DNA from 2 places in the Martinezella sp. CNPSo 3964 genome. Region 2 is predicted to be linked to the other one. Evidence: riboswitches for the same ligand, from Rfam matches in the RefSeq annotation. Region 2 holds a riboswitch; the other holds the start of a gene.

Region 1 (3,400 bases), on a different contig from region 2:
AATCGACCACCAAGGCGCAGCAGGGCCTCTACGAATATGATGCCGTGTCGCGCCTGCGTGACAGCCAGCTCGGCGATGAGCGCGTTCACGATGTGAGGAACTATATCCGCCAGGGCAAGCTCTGGCAGGCCTTCACCTCGCCGGCGAAATGCGTGCTGCTGATCGACGAGATCGACAAGGCCGACATCGAGTTCCCGAACGATCTCCTGCAGGAACTCGACCGCATGGAATTCCATGTCTATGAGACCGGCGAGACCATCCAGGCTGCGATCCGCCCGATCGTCATCATTACCTCGAACAACGAGAAGGAATTGCCGGACGCCTTCCTGCGTCGCTGCTTCTTCCACTATATCCGCTTTCCCGACATGGAGACGCTGAAGCGCATCGTCGAGGTGCATTATCCCGGCATCAAGCAGGCGCTCGTCCATGCGGCGCTGACGCAATTCTTCGAAATTCGAGACGTACCGGGCCTGAAGAAAAAGCCTTCGACCTCGGAAGCCCTCGACTGGATTCGCCTGCTGGTCGCCGACGACGTCGATCCCGAAACGCTGCGCGCCGATGCGAAGAACGCGCTGCCGAAGCTGCATGGCGCATTGCTGAAGAACGAGCAGGACGTCCATCTCTTCGAACGGCTGGCCTTCATGGCGCGAGGGCAAGGGAAATGATGCAGCCCGATGCCGTCAAGGTTCTGATCTACGCCGTTCGGGACGGGCATCTGCTTGTTTTTGACGAACCGGATTTTCCCACCATTGAGCCGCAGGTTCCGGGCGGCACGGTCGAGGATGGCGAAGATTTGGCTCTGGCGGCAGCGCGCGAATTCGAAGAAGAGACCGGGCTTGCGGCGGGCGATCTATATCCGCTCGGCATTCATGACTACCGCTTAGAAAAGGACGGGCGCGAATACCATCATCAGAGACACTATTTCCGCTGCACCCTGCCCGAAGCAACACCGGATACCTGGTTCCATTTCGAGATGACGCCGTTCGACGGCAGCGACCCCATTCGCTTCCGCTTCTTCTGGCTGCCGATCGCCGTGACAAGGCAGCGCCTCGGCTATGGTATGCAGCACTTCCTTGAGCACCTGTAAGGGCCACCAACGCGAGTCGGAATTGCCTTCATCTGCCGTGGCTGTGCTAGCTGGATACGGTTTTGATAAAGGGTACCGAGTAGGTGCAGATAAAAAGGGAGCCGTCGTCAAAGTATTCCGTACGCACCTGCACGCCGTCTTTCACCCATTGGTCCCATTCGACAGTGCCATCCTCTTCTTCGGTCCGCACAGGCAAACCGAATTCTAGCAAAGCGTCGTCGCGGTTGTGAATCGGACCGCGGCTGAACGGTATCGGCCCGACATAGGCTGCACGCATGTCGCTGGGCTTGCCATACGCAAAGATCGCCGAAAGGATCGCTTTGCCACCATCCCTGGGCATTCCGAACCTGGTTTTATAGCCAGTATGAAAGTCGAAGGCGAGTTCAATGCCAAGGGAGTTTAGCTCGCAGTGTCCGGTGCCGGCACCACGCTGGGCTCGCCCGGGCATCAGGGAAACGTCGAACCCGACGGAGGCCAACAAGTCGGCCAGCCCTGGATCTTGTTCGGAATGGCCTAGAAAAGGCAGTATCGTATCCAGCGTCATGTTCGTTCCATTCTACAAAGTCGGCTTGCGTCTCGAAAGCAGACGTTGTGGACATACAGTCTAGATCAGAATGATGACAATCCCGCGTTCTGTACCCAAATGACTGTGTTTCAGGCTGTCGATCCGCCATTCGCCACCATCTTTCAGCGCAACGAGCAAAGGATAGGCAACCCGCCGAGGCTCCCGGACATCTTCAATTCACCCGAGTTCACAGCCTTACCCTCAAGGGCTTACCCATTGACCCGCCGGAATGACAGGTTTATGAAATCTCTCTCGTGGTGATTTGGCCGGCCGGCTTGCAGCCACGTTAAATAAGTCGCTAAAGGGCCGCGTGCGGACCGGTAGCGATTCATGATCGCGGCCGGTTTTTTTGTATTTGGCGAGTGAAAAAATGCCCATCAAGATTCCCGATACGCTCCCCGCGTTTGAGACCCTCCAGAGCGAGGGTGTGCGGGTGATGACCGAAACGGTGGCGTTCCGTCAGGATATCCGCCCTCTTCAGATCGGGCTTCTCAACCTCATGCCGAACAAGATCAAGACCGAGGTCCAGATGGCGCGCCTCGTCGGTGCGTCGCCGCTGCAGGTGGAGTTTTCGCTGGTGCGCATCGGCGCCCACAAAGCCAAAAACACCTCCGAGGAGCATCTTCTTGCCTTCTACGAGACCTGGGAAGAGGTGAAGCACCGCAAGTTCGACGGCTTCATCATCACGGGCGCTCCGATCGAGCTGCTGGACTATGAAGACGTCACCTACTGGAAGGAAATGCAGGAGATCTTCGAGTGGACGACGACCAATGTTCATTCGACGCTGAACGTCTGTTGGGGCGCGATGGCGGCGATCTACCATTTCCACAACGTGCCGAAATACACGCTCAAGGAAAAAGCCTTCGGCGTCTATCGCCACCAGAACCTGAAGCCCTCCTCGGTCTATCTCAACGGCTTTTCCGACGATTTCGCCATTCCGGTCTCGCGCTGGACGGAGGTGAAGCGCGCCGACATCGAGAAAGTGCCGGGCCTGCAGATCCTGATGGATTCAAGCGAGATGGGCGTCTGCCTCGTGCACGAACAGGCCTGCAACCGGCTCTACATGTTCAATCACGTGGAGTATGATTCCACCTCGCTGGCGGACGAATATTTTCGGGATGTGAATGCGGGCGTGCCGATCAAGATGCCGCACAACTACTTCCCGCATAACGACCCGGAAATCCCGCCGCAGAACCGGTGGCGCAGCCATGCGCATCTCTTCTTCGGCAACTGGATCAACGAGATCTACCAGACCACGCCGTATGATCTGGAGGAGATCGGCCAGGAAAGGACTTGAGGCTTGTTCATTCCCTTCTTCCTGAAACTCAAGGAAGCAAAGGTCCCGGTGACGCTCCGGGAATTTCTGTCGCTGCTTGAGGGAATGGAAGAGGGGATAGCCGATTACGATGTCGAGGCCTTCTACTATCTGGCGCGCACGACGCTGATCAAGGACGAGCGCTTCATCGATCGCTTCGACCAGGTCTTCGCCGATTATTTCCGCGGCGTCGAAGCAATCGGCGCCAATGCTGATGGAGAAGCTATTGAGCCGACCGCTATCCCCGAGGAATGGCTTCGCAAGCTTGCCGAACGACATCTGACCGAAGAGGAAAGAAGAGAGATCGAGGCGCTTGGCGGCTTCGAGAAGCTGATGGAGACGCTGCGCGAGCGGCTGGCCGAGCAGAAAGGCCGGCATCAGGGCGGCTCGAAATGGATCGGCACGGCGGGAACCTCGCCCTTCGGCGCCTATG
Region 2 (3,400 bases):
TTCTGCCCCTGTTTATCATTTGAAGCGTAAGGCGAAACTTCTGTCTCGCCAGCAGAATATCCCCTTGCACGCCGCGTTGGATCGCGTTGCGGCCGGCGAAGGTTTTGAAGGCTGGAGCTTGCTTGCCAGCAAAACGAGCTCAGCCGTGCCCGTCGGCGAGCTGTATTCGCGTTTGAGCCCGGGCGATCTGGTACTTGTCGGCGCGCGGCCCGGCCACGGCAAGACCTTGATGAGCTTGAGGCTCGCCGTCGAAGCCATGAAGGCTGGCAATCGCGGCGTCTTCTTTACGCTGGAAGACACGGAAAGGGTCGTTCTGGACCGTTTCCCGGTGATCGGTGCCGATCATGCGGAGTTTGCTGATCTGTTCGAGTTCGACAATTCCGACGCCATCAGTGGTGACTATATCGTCGAGAGGCTGGCCCAGGCGTCGCGCGGCACGCTGGCGGTGGTCGATTTTCTGCAGCTGCTGGATCAGAAGCGGGAGAAGCCGGAACTGATGACCCAGGTTCAGACATTGAAGGCGTTTGCGCGTGCCAGAGGCGTGATCGTCGTCTTCGTCTCGCAGATCGACCGGTCTTATGATCCGGCGCTGAAGCCCGTGCCGGATCTGTCGGATGTCCGCCTGCCGAATCCGCTAGATCTCAAGCTGTTCGACAAGATGGTCTTCCTGAACAACGGTCGGGTTCAGTTCAAGGCTGCCGGCTGACAGGCTGCCACATCCTGCCATTGCCCGATGAGGGCAGGTCGAGCCGCCCGGAAAGCTTCCGGGCGGCTCGATTGATATCAGGCGGAAACCTGCTCGAGCGCGCGGGCGAAATCCTCGACCAGATCGGTGCCGTCTTCGATGCCGGCGGAGAAGCGCACGGTGCCCGGCGAAATGCCGAGCTCGGCGCGGGCTTCGTCCGTGAGGTTCTTGTGCGTCGTCGTGGCCGGATGGGTGATCAGGCTCTTCGAGTCGCCGAGATTGTTGGAAATCTTCACGATATCAAGCGCGTTCTGCAGCTTGAAGGCCGCTTCCTTGCCGCCCTTGAGCTCAAAGGCGACGAGGGTCGAGCCGCCGCTCATCTGCTTGGCGATGATATCGGCCTGCGGATGATCCTTGCGGCCCGGATAGATCACGCGAGCGACCTTGTTTCCTTGCTCGGCGAGGAAATCCGCAACCTTGGAGGCATTCGCCGTCTGCTGCGCAACGCGCAGCGGCAGGGTCTCGATGCCCTTCAGCAGCGTCCAGGCGGTAAACGGCGACATGGCCGGGCCGGTATGGCGGAAATAGTCCTGCAGGTTCTCGTCGATCCACTGCTTGTCGGAAAGGATGACGCCGCCGAGCGAACGGCCCTGGCCGTCGATATGCTTGGTGGCGGAATAGACGACGATATGGGCGCCGAGTTCGAGCGGCTTCTGGAAGAGCGGCGTCGCAAAGACGTTATCGACCACCACCTTGGCGCCGATCTGGTTGGCGAGCTTGGCGACGGCGGCAATATCGACCACTTCCAGCGTCGGGTTGGTCGGGCTTTCGAGGAAGAAGACCTTGGTGTTCGGGCGGATTGCCTTTTCCCAGTTCTCGGTGAAGCGGCCATCGACCAGTGTGCATTCAATGCCGTATTTCGGCGCGAGCGTCTCGACCACCCAGCGGCAGGAGCCGAAGAGCGCGCGGGCCGCGACGATATGGTCACCGGCCTTCAGCTGGCAGAGGATGGCGGCGGAAACGGCGGCCATGCCGGACGCGGTGGCGCGGGCATCTTCAGCGCCTTCCAGAGCGCACATGCGCTTCTCGAACATGTCGTTGGTCGGGCTGCCGTAGCGGGCGTAGATGAAGCCATCCGTCTCGCCCTTGAAGCGGGCTTCCGCGGCTTCCGAGGTGTCATAGACGAAGCCCTGGGTCAGGTAGATTGCTTCGGAGGTCTCGCCGAACTGCGAACGGAGCGTTCCGTTGTGTACGAGCTGGGTTGCGGGGCGCCAAGTCTTGCTCATGCCATCACCACTTTCAAAACAAAAAAACCGGTCGCGAAAGCAGACCGGTTCAACCCCGGTCTTTTTAGCCATTTGTTTAACGTGGCTGCAAGCCGACCGGCCAAATCACCACGGGATAAGTTGCAATACTGCCGTTGACGGCTTGCGTCAATTCCCCGAGTTTGGTTTTGTCTGCGACAAATTATGAGAGAGGCATGATGGCTCGCAATACTGGAATCTTGGCTGATCGCGCCATCGCAGCGCTCTTTGAAACGGGGCGTCTGACGAGTGAGAGAGAACTGGACGTCGATCAGATCCAGCCGGCAAGCCTTGATCTCAGGCTTAGCTCGCATGCTTTTCGCGTCCGCGCCAGCTTCATGCCCGGCCCGTCCCATCTGGTCGCCGACAAGCTCGACCGGCTGAAGTTGCACGTCATCGATCTCTCCGAAGGCGCTGTGCTCGAAACGGGTTGCGTCTATATCGTGCCGCTGATGGAGCGTCTCGACCTGCCTGAGGACATGTCGGCTTCGGCCAATCCGAAGAGCTCCACCGGCCGTCTCGACATCTTCACCCGCGTCATCACCGACCGGGCGCAGGAGTTCGACAAGATCCCGGCCGGCTATTCCGGCCCACTCTATCTCGAAATCAGCCCGCGCACCTTCCCGATCGTCGTCCGCCGCGGCTCGCGCCTGTCGCAGATCCGCTTCCGTGTCGGCCAGGCCCTGCTCACCGAGCCGGAGCTGCTGGCGCTGCACGAGACGGAAACGCTTGTTGCCAGCAAGAAGCCGAACATCACCGGCGGCGGCATCGCGCTGTCGATCGATCTTGCCGGTGACAAGGAAGGGCTGATCGGCTATCGCGGCAAGCACCACACGGCCGTCGTCGATGTCGACAAGAAGGCCCAGCACGATATCTTCGATTTCTGGGAGCCGCTCTACAGCCGCGGCCGCACCGAGCTGATCCTCGATCCCGATGAGTTCTATATCCTCGTTTCGCGCGAAGCGGTGCATGTGCCGCCGCACTTTGCCGCAGAGATGACGCCGTTCGATCCGCTGGTCGGCGAATTCCGCGTCCATTATGCCGGCTTTTTCGATCCCGGTTTCGGCCATGCGCCGGCCGGCGGCCGTGGCAGCCGCGCGGTGCTCGAAGTGCGCAGCCACGAAGTGCCCTTCATCCTCGAGGACGGCCAGATCGTCGGCCGCCTGATCTATGAACACATGCTGGAGCAGCCGAGCAGCCTTTACGGCTCGGGCCTCGGCTCGAACTATCAGGCACAGGGCCTGAAGCTCTCGAAGCACTTCCGGCTTTGATCGACTATTTGGCGGCCTTGACAGAGGCCGCCAACTGTTGGACATCTCAAGGGTGCAGGCGGGTGTAGCTCAATGGTAGAGCAGCAGCTTCCCAAGCTGAATACGAGGGTTCGATTCCCTTCGCCCGCTCCAGCAACCTT

What was found. A riboswitch is a leader RNA that binds a small molecule or an ion and turns the genes downstream of it on or off. The one in region 2 is predicted to bind S-adenosylmethionine.
Region 1: another riboswitch for S-adenosylmethionine. It lies ahead of metA (homoserine O-acetyltransferase MetA); the one in region 2 lies ahead of AC13Q5_RS21775 (O-succinylhomoserine sulfhydrylase).

What each region holds. Positions count from the first base shown of each region.
Region 1 covers NZ_JBXSOW010000003.1:348,505-351,904, reverse strand. Annotated here, with positions in the region: gene AC13Q5_RS12125 (AAA family ATPase) at 1-665, shown strand, start outside; gene AC13Q5_RS12120 (NUDIX hydrolase) at 665-1,087, shown strand; gene AC13Q5_RS12115 (hypothetical protein) at 1,134-1,631, opposite strand; SAM riboswitch at 1,897-1,974, shown strand; gene metA (homoserine O-acetyltransferase MetA) at 2,023-2,949, shown strand; gene AC13Q5_RS12105 (vWA domain-containing protein) at 2,953-3,400, shown strand, end outside.
Region 2 covers NZ_JBXSOW010000007.1:130,733-134,132, reverse strand. Annotated here, with positions in the region: gene AC13Q5_RS21780 (DNA helicase) at 1-706, shown strand, start outside; gene AC13Q5_RS21775 (O-succinylhomoserine sulfhydrylase) at 784-1,971, opposite strand; SAM riboswitch at 2,015-2,093, opposite strand; gene AC13Q5_RS21770 (2'-deoxycytidine 5'-triphosphate deaminase) at 2,166-3,260, shown strand; tRNA gene AC13Q5_RS21765 (tRNA-Gly) at 3,319-3,392, shown strand.